3 regions of the Niabella sp. ZPM-14 genome follow, and region 2 is predicted to be linked to each of the others. Evidence: riboswitches for the same ligand, from Rfam matches in the RefSeq annotation. Region 2 holds a riboswitch; each other region holds the start of a gene.
The links. Region 2 has a riboswitch for thiamine pyrophosphate ahead of ACU37H_RS08750 (class I SAM-dependent methyltransferase). Riboswitches for the same ligand answer to the same signal wherever they lie in the genome.

Region 1: another riboswitch for thiamine pyrophosphate. It lies ahead of pnuC (nicotinamide riboside transporter PnuC); the one in region 2 lies ahead of ACU37H_RS08750 (class I SAM-dependent methyltransferase).
Region 3: another riboswitch for thiamine pyrophosphate. It lies ahead of ACU37H_RS18260 (TonB-dependent receptor); the one in region 2 lies ahead of ACU37H_RS08750 (class I SAM-dependent methyltransferase).

The regions. Positions count from the first base shown of each region.
Region 1 is NZ_CM181148.1:2,197,156-2,204,474, reverse strand. It holds gene ACU37H_RS09395 (lipocalin family protein) at 1-112, opposite strand, end outside; gene uvrB (excinuclease ABC subunit UvrB) at 409-2,445, shown strand; gene ACU37H_RS09385 (YqjF family protein) at 2,500-3,210, shown strand; gene ACU37H_RS09380 (hypothetical protein) at 3,383-3,514, opposite strand; TPP riboswitch at 3,635-3,730, shown strand; gene pnuC (nicotinamide riboside transporter PnuC) at 3,765-4,397, shown strand; gene ACU37H_RS09370 (acyl-CoA dehydrogenase family protein) at 4,378-5,457, shown strand; gene ACU37H_RS09365 (FUSC family protein) at 5,674-7,319, opposite strand, start outside.
Region 2 is NZ_CM181148.1:2,047,053-2,054,371, reverse strand. It holds gene ACU37H_RS08760 (SulP family inorganic anion transporter) at 1-889, opposite strand, end outside; gene ACU37H_RS08755 (glycoside hydrolase family 18 protein) at 1,040-2,143, shown strand; TPP riboswitch at 2,363-2,450, shown strand; gene ACU37H_RS08750 (class I SAM-dependent methyltransferase) at 2,611-3,336, shown strand; gene ACU37H_RS08745 (AIR synthase family protein) at 3,329-4,396, shown strand; gene ACU37H_RS08740 (thiamine phosphate synthase) at 4,535-5,146, shown strand; gene ACU37H_RS08735 (Trm112 family protein) at 5,156-5,431, shown strand; gene ACU37H_RS08730 (gluconate 2-dehydrogenase subunit 3 family protein) at 5,445-6,128, opposite strand; gene ACU37H_RS08725 (GMC oxidoreductase) at 6,315-7,319, opposite strand, start outside.
Region 3 is NZ_CM181148.1:4,280,194-4,287,512, forward strand. It holds gene ACU37H_RS18245 (D-alanine--D-alanine ligase) at 1-284, shown strand, start outside; gene ACU37H_RS18250 (PASTA domain-containing protein) at 314-1,147, shown strand; gene ACU37H_RS18255 (rhodanese-like domain-containing protein) at 1,184-1,498, shown strand; gene ACU37H_RS18260 (TonB-dependent receptor) at 1,579-3,825, opposite strand; TPP riboswitch at 3,883-3,992, opposite strand; gene lepB (signal peptidase I) at 4,163-5,710, opposite strand; gene ACU37H_RS18270 (thioredoxin family protein) at 5,966-7,231, shown strand; gene ACU37H_RS18275 (cytidine deaminase) at 7,271-7,319, opposite strand, start outside.

The sequences.
Region 1 (7,319 bases), 150 kb from region 2:
CTTTCCAGTTCCCAAGGATCGCTTCCTCCGGGTTGTGATACGACTTGATGGTGAATGATAAGCACCCTAACACCGCAAACACCACGGCTATAATAATAATTACATTTTTCATTGTTATTCTCCTTTTTTGTCACTTAAAAAAAGTACGGTCAGTGACAATGCAAAACTACCTCGGGGGTATTAGAACGGTATAAAGCTCAAATTAGAATCAGATTAGAAAAAATGGGCTCCGGATTAAAAGCGCATTAAAAACAACGTTGATAATCAAACGGATGTCATTTTTTTCTTAATGAAATATTAAAAGGCGGATTAGAACGTTTGCTTGTGCAGAAGTGATAAAGATGCTGCGTGTAGACCCGCTAAATTTATTTTCTTTAATTTGTCCTTTTAATACTCATTTTACAATAAATGCCTTTCAAACTACATACTCCGTTTGCTCCTGCCGGCGATCAGCCGACAGCGATTGCGCAATTGACCGAAGGGGTGCTTGGCGGGGAAAAATACCAGACCTTGTTAGGGGTTACCGGAAGTGGTAAAACCTTTACTATGGCCAATGTGATCCAGAATACGCAAAGGCCGACCCTGATTATTACACACAATAAAACGCTGGTGGCCCAGCTATACGGTGAGTTCAGGCAGTTTTTCCCCGATAATGCGGTAGAATATTTTGTTTCTTATTATGATTATTATCAGCCAGAAGCCTACCTGCCGGTTAGTGACACGTACATAGAAAAGGACCTGGCCATCAATGAAGAGCTGGACAAGCTGAGGTTACGTGCCATCACCAGTTTATTAAGCGGGCGTCGTGATATCATCGTTGTTGCTTCAGTGAGTTGTATCTATGGTGCGGGAAATCCGGCGGATTACGAAAACAGCATTATCCGCATCCATCGCGGTCAGACCATCTCCAGGCAGGCTTTTTTACATGGATTGGTCAATTCCCTGTACACCCGGACCACCATTGAATTCAACCGGGGCACCTTCCGGGTGAAAGGAGATACGGTAGATATCAATCTCCCTTATGTAGACCACGGATACCGGGTTACCTTTTTCGGAGATGAGATCGAAGAGATCGAAAACATAGAAATAGCGAGTGGCAAGCGGATCAGCAAGATTGAAAATGCTGCTATCTTCCCGGCTAACCTGTATGTAGCGCCAAAGGACATGATACAACAGGTGATCTATGAGATCCAGGATGAGATGGCAGCGCAGGTAGAATACTTTAGCAGCACGGGTAAATTGATCGAGGCGCAGCGCATCAAAGAGCGGGTGGAATATGACATCGAAATGATCAAAGAGCTGGGCTATTGCAACGGCATCGAGAACTACTCGAGGTTCTTCGACCGCAGAAGCCCCGGCACGCGACCATTCTGCCTGTTAGATTATTTTCCTAAAGATTATTTGATGATCGTTGATGAGAGTCACCAGACAATGCCGCAGATCAGCGGGATGTATGGTGGTGACCGCAGCCGTAAGTTGATACTGGTAGATTATGGATTTCGCATTCCTTCTGCGTTGGACAACCGCCCGCTGAATTTTCATGAATTTGAAAGCCTGCAAAACCAGGTCATTTATGTGTCGGCAACACCGGACACCTACGAGCTGGAGAAAACCGGTGGCGTAATTGCCGAACAGGTGGTGAGGCCTACAGGCCTGCTCGATCCGCCCATTGAAGTGCGGCCCAGCATCAACCAGATCGATGATCTTTTGGACGAAATCGATAAACGTGTCAAAAAAGGTGATCGCGTGTTGGTGACTACGCTGACCAAACGTATGGCTGAAGAAATGGATAAATACCTGCATCGCATCAATATCAAATCAAAGTATATTCATAGCGAAGTGGATACCTTGGAGCGTGTAGAAATACTGCGGCAGCTTCGGTTAGGCGAGATCGATGTGTTGGTAGGCGTGAACTTATTAAGGGAAGGCCTGGATCTGCCCGAAGTGAGCCTGGTAGCGATCCTTGATGCTGATAAAGAAGGCTTTTTAAGGAATGAAAAATCGCTGACGCAGACGGCGGGCCGTGCAGCCCGGAATGTCGATGGCCTGGTGATATTTTATGCGGATACGATGACCGGCAGCATGCAGCGTACGATTGATGAAACCAATCGACGCCGCGAGAAACAAATCGCCTATAACATAGAACATGGCATTACGCCGCGTACGGTGACTAAATCCAAGGAAGATGTATTCAAGCAGACCAGTGTTTTAGATATTAAAGGTTTTGATGAGAAAGAACCTTTGGCAATCGGGTTTGATGAGGACCTGGTGACCGTTGCAGCCGAAGAGGAGGTGGTTTACAAGACCATCCCTCAAATGGAAAAAGCTATCGCCAGGACAAAAAAGGAGATGGAAAAAGCCGCGCGTGACCTGGATTTCATGGAAGCTGCCCGGCTGCGTGACGAAATGTTCCGGCTGCAGAAAGAGCTGGAAGGCATGAAGTGATCGATGAACACACTCAGGAAGCGCTGATTGCGATAAAGAGAAACTTAAAGATCTATGTCTACCTTTTTAACCGCCGAATGGCGGAAGCTCGCGATGGCTAATTATGCTGTAGATCCGGAAATATTGAAGGACTATCTTCCATACAAAACCGAATTAGATATATGGGAAGATACCTGCTATGTGAGCCTGGTGGGGTTCCTGTTTCTGAATACCAGGCTGGCAGGTATAAAGGTTCCGGGACACGTCAATTTTGAAGAGGTCAACCTGAGATTTTACGTGAAATACAAAGATGGTGCAGAATGGAAGCGCGGCGTTGTTTTTATCAGGGAGATGGTGCCCAGGACAGCGCTGGCCTGGGTAGCCAATACTTTTTATGGTGAACACTATGAAAGATTACCAATGAAACACTCGCTGGACACGGAAGACGGGCGCTTAAGCGTTTCTTACAGCTGGAAGAAAAACCGATGGCACCGGATTGAATTATTAACCGAAGCCAATGCCGCCCAGATATTACCAGGTAGCGAAGCCGAATTCATCACCGAACATTACTGGGGATATACACAAAAAGGAAAAACCAGGACAGGAGCATACGAAGTGCAACATCCCAGGTGGATGGCCTATGATGTACTCAACTATACGATCGACGTTGATTTCAACTTGTTGTATGGTGACCGCTTTTCGTTTTTAAATGAAGCTAGCCCGGTATCCGTTATCCTTGCGGAAGGCTCCGAAGTAGCCGTGAAAACCGGCAGGCGAATTGTCTGAACCCCTGTTACTTCACTTTGCGGTAGTACGTCCATGTGGTGTCGACCGCAGCGGGAACGGTCAGCGTTAAACCGTAAAAAGAAATATCCTGCGGGATCAGCAACGCCTCTGTTACTTCTCATGTCATACATTTTCCAGGTGCCAATCAACGGATGATCCGGATCTTAGCATGTTAAATCTCTTTTTCGTTTTCGTTCATTGAGTTGGGCGGCCGTTGCTCCTTCGCTTTCTTCCAGGCCAAAATATCTCCTCGTTGCTTTTCAGCGCCTGGTACAAGCGTTCTCCGGGCGGCTTTTGCAGCCATATTTTCAACTGTAGCTTTTTTATATGTTCAGGTGTGTCGTGCATTTTCACAGTAGTGATAGTTGTTGAAAATAGCTAAAAGGCAAAAATACCGGCTGAAAATTTTAATACGCTATCTTTGCCTTCACTCATGGGGTGCCTTAATATTACAGGCTGAGATCATACCCAATAACCTGATCCGGGTAATGCCGGCGTAGGGAACAGACAAATACTTTTTGCATCTCCGTGGGTCTTCATCAAACGTATCGATTATGAATTGGAGCGAGTGGACCCAGACATTTATCAATCAGTTGAAAGCTGTACCCCTTCTCGAGTGGCTGGGCGTTGGATTTGGGGTAGCTGAAGTGCTGTTAGCAAAGGCCAATAAGATCTGGTTGTATCCCTGCGGGATCATTGCTGTTACTATCTCCACCTATATCTTCTTTCAATCAGGGCTGTATGCAGAAAGCGCGCTCAATCTTTATTATTTCGTGATGAGTATCTATGGATGGTGGTGGTGGGAAAGGCGAAAAAATCACGAAGTGCCGGAGATCACACGCGCCAGCCGGTCAGACTGGCTGAAAACGATTGGTATTGTCGTTGTCGCATTTACCATTTTATACGGCGTCCTCGTCAATTTTACCGATTCAACAGTACCCGTGTTTGATTCCTGGGTAAGCGCCACCGCCTGGGCAGGCATGTGGCTGCTTGCCAAAAGAAAAATAGAGAATTGGATCCTCCTCAATGTCAGCAACGCCTTTGCGATCCCGCTGCTGATCTATAAAGGATTGCCTTTATATGCCATACTGACCTTATTCCTGTTCATCATAGCTGTAATGGGATATATCCAATGGAATAAAATTGTTAAGCAAAAAACAGCAATAAGTGACTTTAGTTTTGAATAAGCAACAGGTACAGGAGTTCAGAAAGCGTTGCTCATTATCTGAGCAACGAGGCTCATTGACTCCTGCGCTACTCGAAACAGTATATCGCGAGAAATGGTTTAAGTTATTCCTGCCTCGTGATTGGGGTGGGCTCGGGCTTAATCTTCCCGAAGCGCTGAAATATGAGGAAGAGCTGGCGTATATTGACGGCAGTCTGGGTTGGACAGTAACGCTGTGTGCAGGCGCCAATCTTTTTGCAGGATATATTAATGCGCAGAAAGGTGCCAGGATCTTTTCTTCCCGGAAGGTTTGTTTTGGCGGAAGCGGCGCCGTAAGTGGCATTGCGCGGGAAACTGAAAGGGGCTATCGGGTGACCGGCCATTGGAGATATGCCACCGGGGCGCCTCATCTTACCCATTTTACAGCCAATTGCCGCATCGAAAAAAACGGCGTTCCTGTCGTCGATGCTGATGGAACTCCCGTGGTCAGATCGTTCTTCTTCAAAAAGGAAGAGGTGACCATTCACGAGGATTGGGACACCATGGGCCTGAAAGCCACTGCCGGTCATAGTTTCAGCGTGAAGGATCTTGAGGTGGAGCGTGATCGCAGTTTTATAATTGACGAGCAACATCCGACATTAGACCTTGATATTTATAAGTATCCTTTCATGCCGTTTGCAGAAGCAACCATCGCGGTCAATACGCTCGGGATGACCCGGCACTTTTATGAACTGATGGACAGCATCCTGGAAGACCGGCGGCCGAAGCTGGGAGATGGCAACTATGAGGCCATCCGTGAAGAACTGAAGGCACGACAGGACCAAACCGACCGGCTATCGCAGGCACTATATGATCATACAGCCGTGTCCTGGAATGAATTAGTAGCTAAGGGAAAGCTGACCGCGAAAAGCACCCGGCAGATCGCGAAGATCAGCAGACAGTTGGTCCGGGATTGCAGGTCAGCAGTGGCAAGCCTGTATCCTTACTGTGGTTTAGCCGCCACGGGTAAGCATTCTGAGATCAACCGGGTATTCCGGGATATCTTCACCGCCAGCCAGCACGGCTTGCTGACATTGGATTAGTGATAACTTAGGTTTTGAATTTGGCATTGAATGCTCAATGGGAGCCTCCATTACGACGTGTTGGTTTGCGCCTTGCTATACCAGTTAATTGGTGACATCATTAAAATATCGTCATTGCAAATGCAGCGAAGCGGAGTTGAGCCATCTCCACACTTTCAGAAAGTTTGTTTTTTCTTCTTGAAACTCGCCTGGAGCGCCAAATCCAACCGCCAGGGTTTAAAAGTCCTTTGCCAGCTTTTTAATGTCGCCGGCAATGCGACTGATAAAGAGAAACTGATCAACGATCGGTTTAAATTCCACCAGCATATTCCGTGTTTCCGTGTCCACAAGGCCCTGCTGCAGCTCGTGCCGTCTTTTTGAAACCAGTTCGTTCAGCTCATCCTTCAGTTCCATCGGCGCATGATGAGTCACTTCTGTCACCTCTTTGTGTGCGATCAGCAATAATGCTTCCTCCAGTTCCCCGATAATGTCTTCCTTGATGGCATGGAAGTCTTCATCTCCATATTTGTTTGTGAAATTTCGGGCAAACCCTGCCAGCGATACAATGTGCGAGTTAAGCGTATAGATCAGTACCACCATCTGGTGGATCTTCTTGATATCGCCTTGCTTACTCTTTGGTTCATTCATCATCCGCGTAAAGCCGCCCGACAAATTAGCCTGTTCAATAAAAGCATCCTTGCGGCTCAGTTTATACTGAAGGTCGTTCAGCGTTTGCGTAGCGAAAGTGGTGGCTACAGTTTCAAAGTATTGCTTCGACGCTTTCAGCGCGTTGGTGATGTAGGTATTCAGCTGCGTCTTTTCCCAGGAGGGAACCAGTACATAGGCCGCCACGAACGCGATAATCGAGCCCACCGTGGTATCAATCAGCCGGCTTTTAAAGATCTCGTAAAAAGAATGACTATTCAGCAGGTAGAAAAAGATCATGATATAAGCCGTCATGAAAATCACACTTACCAGGTACTTGGTGCGCATGAAACTATACGTAATGATCATTAACAAGATCAGCGCTACAAATTTTCCGTTTTGCGTCGGGATCAAAAACAGGAGCGCGAGTCCGATCAGGGCGCCCACAAAGGTCCCGATCAACCTTTGATAATTGCGTTGCCGCGTGATGCTGTAAGTAGGTTTTAGGATCACAATAATCGTCAGTAATACCCAATAACTGTATTGTAGTTGCAGCAGGTGCGCGATCGTGTAGCCTAGCACACAGGCCAGTGTTACCCGCAGTGCGTGCCGGAAGCTATTCGATTTAAGCGAAAAGTTTTCTTTCAGAATATCGATATCCAGGTCCGTTTTCGTGACAAAACGTTCATAGTCTCCGGACAACTTATAAGCTTTAACCTTCTTCCGGTCATAGCGGGTGTAGTGGTGCAGCGTATAAATCCTCAGGGTGATCTCTTCTACCGATTGCAGCAGCTTGCGCATATTAGCCAGTGCATCAAAGGTCTCCGGCGTGCGGTATTTTTTCACAAAATCCTCGTACGCAGTCTGCAGTATTTTCAATTCGTTATTCAGCTTCCGGGAAGCGCGGGGCGGACGGCCGCTTTGTACCGATAATCCGATCTGGTGCAGCTCATCCACGATCACATAGATCATGCGCTGAAACGCAGACAGGATGCCGCTTTCGTCAAAGCGCTTGTGCATTGACTCATAGTTGTAAAAAGTTGCAGAAGACTTTTCAAACAGGTCAATCGACTCTACAAAGATGATCAGCAGCGTTCGCCCGGTAACAGTGGATTCTTTAACAATATTGCGGCTTTTAAACAACATTTCACGCAGCAGGGTTTGTTTATCCTGGATCTGCTGCTGTTGCTCCATCAGCATCTTATAGATCTTGTCATAATCAGCGCCCTTGTTATAAA
Region 2 (7,319 bases):
GGTTTACAAAGGTCTGCGCGATCATAGGGCAACCCCCCATGCCGGTAAAGAATCCGTTCAATAAGTTGGCCGTGCCCTGTGCCAGGCACTCGCGGTTGCTGTTGCCCTTGGTGGCTGTCATTTCATCCACCAGGTTGAGGGTTAACAATCCTTCCGTTAGGCCCACGCAGGCCATGACCAATGCATAGGGAAAAATAATTTCTAAGGTTTCAAAGTTGAAAGGGATCGCGGGAATGTGAAAAGGAGGGAAGCCGCCCGCGACTGATGCGATATCGGCAACGGTTTTCGTTTGAATGCCCAGCAACTCCACCAGTGCAAACACAACGATGATCGCTACCAGAGAAGAAGGGATGGCTTTGCTGATTTTGGGAAACAGCAAAACCACTGCGATCGTGACGGCTACCAGGCCCAGCATCGTGTATAAAGTGGCGCCGGTAAGCCAGGCGCTCCCGTCCGCTATCTTGAATTGCGCAAGCTGCGACATGAAGATGATCACGGCGAGCCCATTGACAAAGCCATACATCACCGGTTGTGGCACCAGCCTGATAAATTTCCCGAGCTTAAAAATTCCGACAAGCAGTTGCACCACTCCCGCAAGCGCTACCGCAGCAAATACGTATTCGATGCCGTGCGACTTCATCAGCGCGATCAAGGTCACGACCGTTGCTCCTGCCCCGCCGGATACCAGTCCCGGCCTGCCGCCCAAGATGGCCGTGACCAATCCCATAATAAACGCGGCATACAAACCTGTAAGTGGCGGGAGGCCGGCCAATATGGCAAACGATAAAGATTCAGGGATCATCGTCATGGCCACGGTAAGACCGGCCAACACTTCAGTTCTGTAATCTACTTTTTGGGAAAAATCGAATAGTTTAATCAGGGGTGTCATATATAAACCGCAAAAGTAGTTAACGACGCCTAAACTATCGCTATGAACTGATTTCTGAGCGGTTGGACGTGTGTGTAACAGGCTTAAAATTTTTGTGTCGATGGATCGGATCTTTTTAACTTTAGTTTTTTCACTTAAACTCCTCTCGAAATGATGCGATCACTCGCCTGCACTCTTTTGGTATTTTTGTTTTTGCTCGCGGTAGCTCCGGTATACGCGCAGTCTGGCAAACCCTTCCGTGTCATCGCCTACTATTCCTCCGATGCGTCGGTTATCGACAATTATGCGGTGGAGCAACTTACTCATATCATTTATAGCTTTTGTCATTTACGCGGCAATAAACTGGCTGTCGATAATGCCCGGGACTCTGCGACTATCAGGAAGCTGGTCTCTCTAAAAGCGGCTCACCCGCGATTGAAAGTGTTATTATCCCTGGGGGGATGGGGTGGATGCAAAACCTGCTCCGAGGTGTTTGACACGCAGGCCGGGAGAATGGAATTTGCGGCTTCTGTAAAAGCGCTTGCGGACTACTTTAAGACCGATGGCATTGACCTGGATTGGGAATATCCCACGATTGAAGGTCACCCCGGCCATCCCTATAAGCTGGAGGATAAAGAAAACTTCACCGCGCTGGTAAAAGCATTGAGAGCGGCACTGGGCAAAAAGCAGGAAATCAGTTTTGCGGCAGGTGGCTTTTCAAAATACCTCAAAGAATCCGTTGATTGGAAAAGTGTCATGCCGATTGTCGATTATGTCAACCTGATGACCTACGACCTGGTCAATGGCGCCACGCCGCATACCGGTCACCACACGCCCTTGTACTCAACCAAAGAACAAACCGAATCGGCAGATGCCTGTGTGAGTTACCTTACATCTATCGGGGTGCCTGAAAATAAATTGATCATTGGTGCGGCGTTTTACGGGCGGAGCTGGGAAAAGGTCGAAAACGTGAACAGGGGTCTTTACCGGCCCGGCGTGTTTAAGAGCTTTATTCCTTATCGCATGTTGGAAAGCCGGATCAATAAAGAAAATGGGTTCAACTTTTACTATGATGAAGTGGCTAAGGCAAGTTATGCGTACAATGAAAAGGAGAAAATTTTCGCAACTTTTGATGACGCAGGATCTGTCGCTAAAAAGACGAAATACGCACTGGACAAGGGTTTAGGCGGTATTATGTTTTGGGAGCTGAGTCTTGATAAGCCCCGGGACGGATATTTAAAAGTCATTAACCAGACGATCCAGTCAAAAAAATAAACATAATATTATTAACAGATGTAGGATTGTTTTGTCTAATTTTTCCAGGGCAGGCAGATAGCGTGACACTGCCTCCTCGGACCTGTTAAAATTTCTTTTGCTAACGATAGCCCGCTCATCTATGCGCTAACAAAGCAACATTTGCCAGGCGTACAGCCGCGGATTAAAATGTTATGCATCCATATTTTCTTTTGCAATAAAGTTTTTACTACTTTTACTTCCTGTAGCACGGGGTGCCATTGGGCTGAGATTATACCCGCTACCTGATTTGGGTAATGCCAACGTAGGGATGCTAATGAAGGCTGACTTTCATTTTTATGCTCCATCCGTTGGTATACCCGCTGGATGGTTTTTTTTATTTGGTAACGGACGTTGATATAGTGGATCTCCGGATCAGGTACCAACCATTGTTCGTTAAAATAAGTTGACGCAATAGCAGTCGGCAACAAGCATAAAAGTAGTAACACATGGAGTCACGCGAAACATCTCTCGAATTAATTCCAGCCCATCAGCAAAGCTGGCAACAGCGGCCTGAATGGTTTTTCAACCGGGAGCATACTGACACTTACGAACAGTGGTATGAGGGCCGTTATAAACGTGCCGAAATATGGCAGAAAAAAGTGATGGAGCAATTGGTGTCCAAAGACAAAAGGATAAAGCAGCTGCTGGAGTTTGGCTGCGGCACCACGAGGTTCACCCGATGGTGGAAGCAGATCGGTATTGAAGCTACCGGTGGCGACATCTCCCCATTGATGTTATCACAGGCCCGGCATCTTTTTGACGGAGACCTGGTCATGGCCGATTCTCATTTCATGCCGTTTAAAGACCACAGCTTCGATGCACTGGCTTTCATCACCACTTTTGAATACTATAAAGATCCCGTCAAGGTGATCAGGGAGGCAGCCCGTGTTGCGAAGTGTGGCATTGCCATGGGTATGATGAACCGCAATTCACCTAAAGTGTTGCGCCGGAGGGTGCAGCAGTTTTTTGGCAAAAATCCATTTTATGTAACGGCGACCTTTTACACGCCTCAAAAGCTAACGGAGATTATCCACCAGGCGTTAGCCGGTAGAAAATATACGATCGAGTGGACCTGTACAGGGTTACCCAAATGGTTTCCGGTGCAGCAATGGGGATTACCGTTTGGTGACTTTTTCGGACTGTATGTGAGCTTAAACGATGTTGATGAATAGTGCGGAAACAAAAAGTCAGGGCAAGCTGGAAGCGGGTCTATTCGATCAGCTGCTGCGCAACCGCTACGGATGTCAGCGGCAGGAAGTAGTGGCTGGTCCGGCCTTCGGCGTAGATGTTTCGTTGGTGAATCTTCCGGGGAACATGACCCTGGCCATGGCCAGTGATCCGCTGTCGCTGATCCCGGCGCTTGGGTTGCAAGAGTCGGCCTGGTTGTCGGTGCATCTCATGGCCAATGACATTGCTACTACAGGCTATCCGCCCATGTATGCCCAGCTGGTGTTGAATCTACCTGCCGGGTTTTCAAAAAAGGATTTTTCTATCTACTGGGAGCATATTCATCAATATTGCGACGATATCGGAGCAGCGGTTACCGGCGGGCATACGGGCTTCATTGAAGGACAAGGCAGTACCATCGCCGGTGGCGGCACCATGATCAGTGTGGCGCCTGCCGGTCACATGCTCCTGTCGTCTTTTGCACAAGCGGGTGACGTGCTCCTGGTTACAAAAGGTTGTGCCATCTCCTCTACCGCTATCCTTGCGATGAGTTTCCCGGAAACGGTAAAGCAACACTGCGGGCAGGAAATATATCAGCAGGCCTGCAACGCGTTTTACAGCACCTCTTCTCTGAAAGACGCCCTGGTAGCGGTTAAAGCAAATGAAGAACAGCGGGCCGTAACCGCAATGCACGATGTTACCGAAGGCGGGGTGTTGGGAGCGATTTATGAACTGTGTAGCGCCTCAGGAAACGGAGCCGTTGTTTATGATGAGCGGTTACCCATTCATGAGGTGCAAAAAAAAGTATGCGCACTTTTTTCTTTGGACCCCCGGCGTTGTATCGGTGCCGGTGCGATGCTTGTCTGTTGTAAAAGGCCGTCTGTCGCGTCGCTGATTCAACGGCTGCAGGACGAGGGAATTGAATGCGTGGAAGTAGGGGTATTGACAGAGGCTGACCAAGGCATTCATATCGTTGAGAATGGCGAGGCCCACCCCCTGAGCTATCAACCGGAAGATCCTTACTGGGCTGCGTTTTCAAAGGCGTACGGGCAAGGATGGAAATAAGATATGCTGATAAAAGATAAAGAAATGACCATAAAAATTTTCGGGCAAATTCATACTTAAATCGATGAAAACTTTCATGCAACATTCCCTGCCCGTTCGGTCAGGTGGGCTTGTGATAAAAAAACAAAAAATATACACATGACACAGCCGGGTATTTATTTGGTAGTAGATCCGTCGATGGATCGGCAGCAGCTTCTTGATGTTTTAAAGAAAGTGGTGTCACATAAAATCGTAGCGATACAGGTCTGGGATCATTTTCCCGCCAATGAAAGTCCGGTATCGCTGGTGAAGGAGATATGTTCGATAGCTCATGAAATGAATATTCCGGTCTTCATCAACAATCAATGGGAGCTGCTTGAGAAGACCAGGCTGGACGGGATTCATTTTGACGAAATGCCTTCAGACCTGCAAGGCATCAAATGGAAGCTAGGTCGAAAATTGCGATGGGGCATCACCTGTAATAATGATTTGTCGGTGGTGGAATGGGCAGCTGAACATCATGCCGACTACATTTCGTTTTGCTCGATGTTTCCTTCGGCCACTGCCAACAGTTGTGATCTGGTTTCTTTTGACACGGTGCAAAAGGCAGCGACCCTTTTCAAAGGACCGATCTTCCTGGCAGGCGGCATCACTCCGGTAAACATGCAACAATTGAAAGCATTGCATTATACCGGTGTAGCGGTAATATCGGGTGTGATGAAAAGCCCTGATCCGGTGGCAGCCGTTGATGATTATTATAACAACTTATAAAAACCTGATATGAAACCTGAAACGATCAGTAAATTATGCTGTCCTTTTGACAAGGACGATCTGGAATTAACGACCATTGCCAAAGATCTCGAAGGCCGTGTGATAGAAGGATATTTCATTTGCAGTAACTGCAGAAGGTTATATCCGATTGTTAAAGGAATACCTATTCTCAATCCGGATCAATACCGCGATTTTAAACTGGAGCAGCCACTGCTGGGCAGATGGAAAGAGTCTCTGCAGGGAAAGAATATCAATTACTTCTTATTAAGCGAAAACCCCGGATAACGGGGTTTTCAATTTAAGTTGCCCAGGCTTTGTCGCCTTTTTTATAAGGCATACATGCCTCGTATCTGCCTGGTACTGCTGAGTATCTTAATGCCTTGGTAGCGCCCGGCTCTGAAGTAAAGAATCCCAGGAGCGTCAGCTCCTTCATCATGCTGAAATAATGTTTAGCCAAAGTGGCCCGCATATAACCAAAGTTACCTTTCGTTTCTGCAAGTGAATCTTTTATTTTTTCCTCTTCAGCGAGTTTTTCCCTCTTTGTCTTGTAATCATCTGTATCGGTATATTCTTTTGCTTCTTTATCTAAAGCGGTCAAAAGCTCTGCCCTTTGCTCCGGCTGCATTTGCATAAAGCCATTGCCATATTTTTCTTTGCTGCGCTTTTCGATTGTCTCCAAACCGCTTCTGAATATCTTTTGATCTTCAGGTGTATAGCAATCGCGCACCATCACGCTCATAAAAGCGCCTACCTGTGCGTCTTTAGCTCCGGGTGTGGAAGTTCTGGGCAGTATCGTTTCCCCGATCTCGTCGAGATAAGCGACTTCTTCCTGGTTGAAGAAATCAGGCAGTGGTTCGGCGCCGGCTTCACCAGCTTCTTTTTTTGGCGTGGTCTTGCACCCTGTCTGAATGAACAATTCTGCTCCCAATACAGTACCACCCATGAGAAGGGCTACTCTTTGTACGGCTTTTCTTCTGTTCATGATTTGTTATTTAGTAGGAGAGATGATAGTTGACAGTATAAAAAAGTAATCTGTCGTTGTGCGTATCATCGTCTGTCTTTTAAGATTAATTTGTCGTTCCTTAAATGTTTATATCTGGATTGGTCTTTGACAGGCTGACCGACTGTAAAACGTGCCGTCTGTTATCAATCAGCTACTGTCTGTTTCTTAGATATTTCCTTTTTTCAGTTCGTTTACGGCAAAGTCTGCAGCTCTTGCAGTCAGCGCCATATAGGTAAGAGACGGATTTACACAAGCTGCACTTGTCATGCAAGCGCCGTCTGTAACAAACACGTTCTTACAATCCCATACCTGGTTGTTGCCATTCAGTACTGAAGTTTTAGGATCGCGACCCATTCTCGCTGTGCCCATTTCGTGGATGCCTTGTCCGAATCCATATTCGCTTTCGTAGGTACGAACATCTTTCAGACCAGCAGCTTCCAGCATCTCCGCTCCGTCATTCATCATATCGGCGCGCATCTTCTTCTCGTTCTCTTTTATCTCTGCATCGATATTCAACACGGGTAAGCCCCATTTGTCTTTCACGTTTTTGTCCAGCGTTACTTTATTATCGTGGTATGGCAATATCTCTCCGAATGCACCTAATCCCATGGTCCAGGATCCGGGCTCAGACAATGCTTCTTTCAATTCTGGTCCTACGCTGTATTCAGCGATATGACGCTGCCAGCCCTGGCGGCTTGCGCCACCCTGGTATCCGAAACCTCTCAGGTAGTCGCGTTTGTCGTTGCCGATATTGGCAAACCGTGGAATGTAGATGCCGCCTGGCTTCCGTCCAAAGTAGTATTTGTCTTCATAGCCTTCGACACGTCCGGAGGCTCCGCAACGGAAGTGGTGGTCCATCAGGTTGTGCCCCAATTCGCCGCTGCTGCTACCCAGGCCGCCTTCCCACACATCAGTGGCTGAGTTCATCAGCACCCATGTCGAGTTTAAAGCCGAGGCACATACAAACACGACCTTTGCAAAGTATTCGTAGGTCTTGTTGGTTTCTGCATCAATGATCTCAACGCCTTTGGCTTTTTTAGTATCCTTATCGTAAATGATCTTGGTAACAATAGAGAAGGGTCGCAAGGTCAGGTTGCCGGTTTTCATGGCGGCGGGCAGTGTAGAAGACTGCGTGCTGAAATAGCCACCGAACGGACATCCCAGCCAGCA
Region 3 (7,319 bases), 2.2 Mb from region 2:
CGAAATATGAAGGTAAATCCGTAGAAGTAACCCCTGCTCAGGTTGATGAAGCTATTGCTGAAAAAATCAGAGCCGCAGCTCGCAGGGTGTATGCCATCTTCAATTGCCGCGGTGTGATCCGCATCGATTTTATCTACAATGAAGAAAAAGGAGTGCCTTTCATGCTGGAAGTGAACACCATACCCGGACAAAGTGCCGCCAGCCTGGTTCCCCAGCAGGTAGCCGCCGCAGGTGGAAACTTAAAAGATTTTTATAGTTTGTTGGTAGATGAATGTTTTTTGTAAACAGTATATTTACCGAATAAAACAGCCGAATGTTCAGATTTATTACGAGTAAACCACTTTGGGTAAACATATTAGCGGGGGTATTATTAGCCATTTTACTCTTCGTGGGAGTGATCAGTTTGCTGGGATGGTTAACCAATCATGACGATGCGAAGACCGTGCCCGGCGTTACCGGCAAGTCTCTGGCGGAAGCAGAAAGGATCTTAAACGATGCAGGATTTACGGTAGAGATCCAGGATAGTCTTTACTTTGACACGTTGGCTCCGATGCAGGTGATCCGCCAGGTGCCTGACGAACTGGAAGTCGTTAAGTCCAGTCGAACCGTATATCTTACCTATAACAGGGCGCTGCCACCGCAAATTGAGATGCCAAATATCGTTGGGTATAGTTTTAGAAATGCACTCATGGTGCTGGAAAATGCCGGACTTAAAGTGGGCGACACTACTTTCAGACCGGATTTTGCCAAGAATTCAGTATTGGAGCAGTTGTATAACGGGGTGATCATTCAGCCAGGCGCGAAGATCCCCATGGGAAGTAAGATTGACCTGGTGATCGGTTCCCAGTTGAGTAATAGTATGTATGCGATTCCCAACCTGATCGGCCTTACCACGATGCAGGCCCGGCAGTTGCTCGAAAGCAAAGGAATTATGCTGGCGTCTATCATTCCCAACGCTGATGTAAGAGATACGGCCAACGCCTATGTGTACAGGCAAAGTCCTGAACGCTTCGATGACAATGGTAATGTGATCAGCATCAGGGCCGGCCAGGTAATGGATGTGTGGGTGAGCGTTACCGCTCCGGTCATCGATTCCTTGGGCGGCGGCGGACAGGAGTCTGAAGACAGTCTTGGTTTGGAGCAATAGCAAACGGTTCATTTTGATAATCAAACTTTAAATATTATGGAAACCATTACAGTTCAGCAACTCAAAGAACGAATGGACAAAGGAGAGAAAATTAATCTTATCGATTGTCGCGAGCCTGCCGAATACGAAGAGTACAACATCGGCGCGACATTAATTCCCCTGGGAGATATCCAGAACGGAGATCTGGGTGCCCTCGAAGGAAAAGAAGACGAAGAAATCGTTATTCATTGCCGCAGCGGCAAAAGAAGCGCTGCCGCCTGCCTGTACCTGGATTCAATGGGCTTCAAAAAGACCGTGAATGTAGAAGGCGGCGTACTGGCCTGGAAAGATGCATTCGAAAAAGAAATATAGCCGGTAATACTCCGGTAATGAGAAAAGCCCTGCGTGTTATCTGATACGCAGGGCTTTCTTTATAAGGTGATAGACTAACTTTAAAAAGTAAAGCTCAATCCGACGTTCCAGTTGGTGCCTGCCTGTGGAAAATAATAATTCTCTGTCGTTGTCACGCCGTCAGCCAGGTAGCTGAAAGTGTAGCCGTTGTTTTCATATTTTTTGTTAAACACATTGTTCACCATCAGTACCACGCTGATGTCTTTAAAAGTGTTCGAAGAAAACTGGTAGCGTAACCTCGCATCCGTCAATGCATACGGGTTAATGCTCCTTAATTTGTTTTGAGAGTTGTCCAGATATTGACGTCCCACATATTTTTCCAGGAGATCAATGTAAAAACGTTGTTTGCTCTCGGGCACCGTGAACGGTTCAAAAGTTATGGAACCTCCTGCAACGACATTGGGAGAAAAGGAAATGTCTGTATCGCGAAACGTTTCTGCCACCTGGCCGCCATTGTCATAATCGTCGCTGTATTGAACGATCTCCCTGATTTTGTTTCGGCTGAAAGTGGCGTTGGCCTGGGCCTGCAGCCAATGAGCCGGTCTGAATCCGGCCGTTAATTCTACTCCTGCGCGATAGCTGTCGTCCACGTTGGTTCGCGCATAAGCGCCCACATCGTTGATCTTGCCGGTAGCGATCAGCTGGTCCTTATATTTCATGTAATAACCATTGATGCCGGCTTCCCACGTCCGTACATTAAACTGATAACCCAGTTCCACATCGGTCAGTTGTTCGTGCTTGGGCGCCTCCGTTGTGTTGGCCTCGAAGTCATCGCGGTTAGGCTCTTTGTTGGCCAGGGCCACAGAGCCATAGACCTTGCTCTGCGCAGTATTCATATGTTTGATAACATAGCTTACACCGACTTTCGGATTAAAAAAAGTATAGTCATTATTGGAGAGCAAGGCCGGGTTTTTCCTAAAGCCATTGATATCATAGGTCACATGCCTGATCTGCAGATCGGCAAAGGCATACAGATTCGTGATGATCTCTTGCTGTAACTTGCCATAAACATTCACATCGTTTTTAAACGCAGTCAGGTTGTACCAGCGATAGTCCAGCGGAACGCCCACTTCGGCCCATTTTACAAAGCCATAATGTTTGGCATCATAGCGCGTGTAAGCGCCGCCAAGGTTTAGCGTTGTTCTTTCCTTGCTGTAATTGACGGAGAACACCGTTCCGTAATAATGGTTATCCAGCCACAACTGACGCGTCAGGTCGGTGTTGCTGATCACAGAATCCCCGATCACCGGATCGTTCAAACCGTAATCCGCAAAGGCGTCGCCTGCGCGGTATTCGTTGTAATAGCCTTTTCCTCTCGTCAGGAAGAAACTGAGATTGGAAGACCACGCGGAGTTGAATTGATGGTTCAGGAACAGTTGATAATAATCTTGCTGATAGTTATCCGTCTGGTCATTATAATAACGGCCATTACCCATGTCGCCAAGCGTATTGGTCCTTCTGCCTGCAGCATCCAGCTGACTTGAATAGTCCACCGTAGCCGGATCGTCTTCAGAGGTAAAAGAAGTTCCTATGCCATTCCAGGCCTGGCCTGTTTTTTCCTTTCCGCTCAATAAGTTGAATTTGATATTACTCTTTTCATCTTTAGAGGTCCATCCCGCCAGGAACTGCAGCGATTTAAGGTCACTGTTCGAGCGTTGGATATATCCGCTCGAATTGATCTTTGATAAACGTACGTCAAACTGGAATCCCCCGCGCAGCAGGCCGGTACCCGCCTGCAGCGTATGTTTCCAGGTATTGAAGGAGCCGTAGGCGTTGCTGATCGTCGCGAACGCCTCCTTACTCTGTTCGATATTATAAATGTTCAACGAAGCACCAAAAGCGCCGGCTCCGTTGGTGGATGACCCTACGCCGCGTTGCAGCTGAACAGAACTCGTCGAAGACGCAACGTCACCGAAGTTAACAAAAAACGCGCCTTGTGATTCCGGATCATTGACCGGGATGCCGTTAAACGTAACGTTGGTCCGGGCGATATCCGTGCCCCGGATGCGCATGGACGAATAACCTACTCCAACGCCATCGTCTGAGCTGATAACCACGGAAGGAATCTGGTTGAGCAGGTTGGGAAAGTTCTGTCCCAGGTTTTGTTTCGCAATGTCTTTCTTGCTGATGTTGGATACGGCGAATGGTGATTTCTCATTCAGCCGGGTGGAGCGGATCTCCACAGGAGCGAGGGTTTGAACGCTGTCTGACCGCGTGGTGTCAGTTTGCGCGAAAAGAGCGCTGCTTGCTGTTAATAACAAGCCGCCGAACATAAAAGTCCTCTTCATTTGTTCTTTCTTTAAAAGATTAAAAAAATTAATGAGAGGGGAATGCTGAAATGAGAAAGGAGTGATCTTCTTCCTTCCCTGCGCAGGCATTACCCTGATCAGGTTTACGGGTATTATCTCAGCTTCATCAATTGTGTGTAATTGAATCGGCACCCCGGGAAACACTGGGCTTTAAAAAAGCGGTGCGAAGATAGGGATTATAGACGATAGTCTGCGGACCATAGACCATGGTCCATTGACAATAGTTGACCGGCGACAGCAACTTGATAGACATGATAAAGCATCTATCGCCTGCCATGGTCTATAAACCATTGACCATTGACTAAAAGACCATCGACTACTTGATGATATTAAACAAACGCTTCCACCTGGGACCGTTTTCGTAGCTGAACCAGATCATCCAGGCTTTACCTACAATGTGGGTTTCGGGAACAAAGCCCCAGAAGCGGCTGTCCTGAGAGTTATGACGGTTATCGCCCATCATCCAATAATAGTCATACTTAAAAGTATATTGGTCTGTCGCCTTCCCATTGATAATGTAAGAGCCATTTTTGTTTTCGAGTGTATTGCCTTCGTAATTTTTAATAGCACGTTCGTAAATAGGGTAGTTGTCGGCATTAAGCGTAATGGTAACGCCTTTTTTGGGTATCCACAATGGGCCGTAATTGTCTACAGACCAATGGTGGGAGGTGTCGTAATAAGGAAACAGCTGATAATTATAGTCATCCGGGTCGCTGATTTCTTTAGTGATCGATTTAGGATCAACCACAGGTAAAGATTTCAAAATGTTCAGTTCGGTTAATGTCAGGTTGATGCGATATACGCCCTGTCCAACTGGCATGAAATCATTTCCATCGGGAGAAATGCGAATGCCGGATTCTTTTAAGAACTCGGGGTCAATCTGAACGTTGTTTTTTGCGAGAAACGTGTAATAAGTTGCAGAAGCAGGAGGGATATCTGCAGGTCTGTTGTTTACATAAAGGATTCCATCAACAATTTTAATGGAATCATCCGGAACGCCCACGCACCTTTTGATATAATTATCCGTTTTATCAACCGGATGCACAACTACAGGGAATTCCGAAGGGCTATTTAAGACATTAATGGACGATTGATCTCCTAATTCCGCAAACCGGCGTATTTGATTGTAAGGTCTTAATGACTCAAACCCGTCTGCATGGATTACCGTATCGCCCGCCGGAAAGTTAAAGACCACGCAATCATTGCGCTTAACAGGCGCAGCAAACCAGCGCGTATAGGGCAACTGGATCAGTGTAGAGTAAGACTTTGTATTGAGTTTAGGTAAGTAGTTGTGAACAAAAGGAACCGACAAAGGTGTATTCGGAATGCGGGGCCCATAGCTCAGCTTGCTCACAAACAAAAAGTCTCTTACCAGCAATGTTTTCTCCATCGAGCTGGAAGGGATCGTATAGGCTTCAAAGATAAAGGTCCGGATCAGCGTAGCCGCAATGATCGCAAAAATAGCAGCATCCACCCATTCGCGCCATCCTGGCTTCTTATGCTTCTGCACGCCTTCAGCGCCGATGAATCTTGCGTCTTTGTGATTGGCCAGCCAGGGAAAATAAAAGGGAGCGAGCAATGCAGCTGCGGCGTGATCCAAAAAAGAGAAGCGGCAAAAAACCTTGGCAAATTCGATAAATATACCGGGAGTAATGAACCATCCTACCACAGGGATCAACTGCCAGAACACCCAATGCTTCGGGCGTTGTGCAATATCCTGCATCACCCAGGTATTATAAAAAGGAACATAGGCCTTCCACGATGCTCTTCCCGCCTGTTTAAACAATTTAGACAAACCAAACGAGGGAAGAAATACGAGCAGTAAGCTTATTAGATAAATAATTAGCAATTGATTGAAAGGCATTGGCCGAATTTTTAACGGCAAATTTATTGGAAAAGGATCAAATGCCTCAAAGCGATTTGTCAATTAACAAATTATATTCAATATTCTGTTAATTTATAACTTATCTTTAAGCCCCAACGCTTACAAACCATGTGACTGTTTTATGCTGAAGGTGATATTTCAAGCCCGATGGGCCGGCATCCATCATCAGCGGTATCAATGGTCATACTTACCAGTTCCTGTTGCAACATTTATAACCAAAAAATAAAACAACTGATGAAAAAGTACTTGCTAGCACTCTTCGCATTTTTATTGTTAACGGCGACCACTCACTCGCAAGGAGATACATCGGGAGGGATGAACTTCGAACATTTGCCTTCCTGGAACGATGTCGTGGCCAAAGCCAAAGCACAAAACAAGCCCATCTTTTTGGACTGTTACACCACCTGGTGCGGCCCTTGCAAGATGATGAGCAAGAACGTGTTTACAAAAGAGGAAGTCGGCGCATTTTATAACGATCATTATATTAATGTCAAAGTACAGTTAGATACGACGGACAAAGACGATGCTTATGTGAAGAGCTGGTACGACGACGGACATCACCTGGCTAAAAAATATGAAGTCCGCGCTTATCCCACCTATCTTATTTTTAACAGCGACGGGGAGATCATTCACCGGTTCGTAGGCAGCATGTCTCCGGAAAACTTCATTGAGGCAGGTAAGAAAATACTCGATCCGGAAAACCAGTATTATACACAGCTCAGGAAAGTAGAGGCCGGTGACTCATCAGCAGCACAGCTGTTGAAACTGGCTAAGTTGGCGAGGGCCGGTTATGATCAGCAAAACGCCACAAAGTATACTAACGCATACCTGGCAACTCAAACGGATTTGTATACAAAGGATAATCTCGAACTGTTGTACTCGGTTGCCAAAAGCAGCGATGACAAAGGATTTCAGATCGCTCTCAACGAACCGGAACGGGCAGACAAAATCCTGGAAGCGCCCAAAAAGAGCGCTAATCTGGTAAAACAAATTCTCTTGAATGAGCAGCTGGGAGGATTGCTTAAGAAAGGCAAAGGCGACGCAGAGCCTGATTTTACGGAGTTTGACAAGCAACTGAAAGAGAAGTATCCGGACTATGCAGATTACGTATCCACCTTTTCTAAAATGTATGTTTACCGCTCTAAAAAGAACTGGCCGCTATACGTGAAATATGCAGACGAGATGATCAAGATGGACGAGCCGGACGCCAACATGTTGAATAATCACGCCTGGTCTGTGTTCGAAAATGTTGCGGATCCATCCGTGCTGGAAAAAGCATTGGCCTGGAGTAAACTTTCCCTCGAAAAATCAGACAATAAAGTCGCCTACATGATAGATACACACGCCAATTTGCTTTACAAGCTGGGAAGAAAGGATGAAGCCATAAAGGAAGAAGAGCGGGCAGCTACCGTGGCCGAAAAAACGGGAGAAGATGTCAAGGGCTACAAAGAGCTTGTAGAAAAAATGAAGAAAGGTGAACCTACCTGGCCGGTAGAATAAAAGGTAGCACGCGGGACCGGTTTTTATGGTGGGTGGCAATTAAAGATCCTGTTCGCTGAAAGCAAAAGGCAACAAATCTTTGACAGAG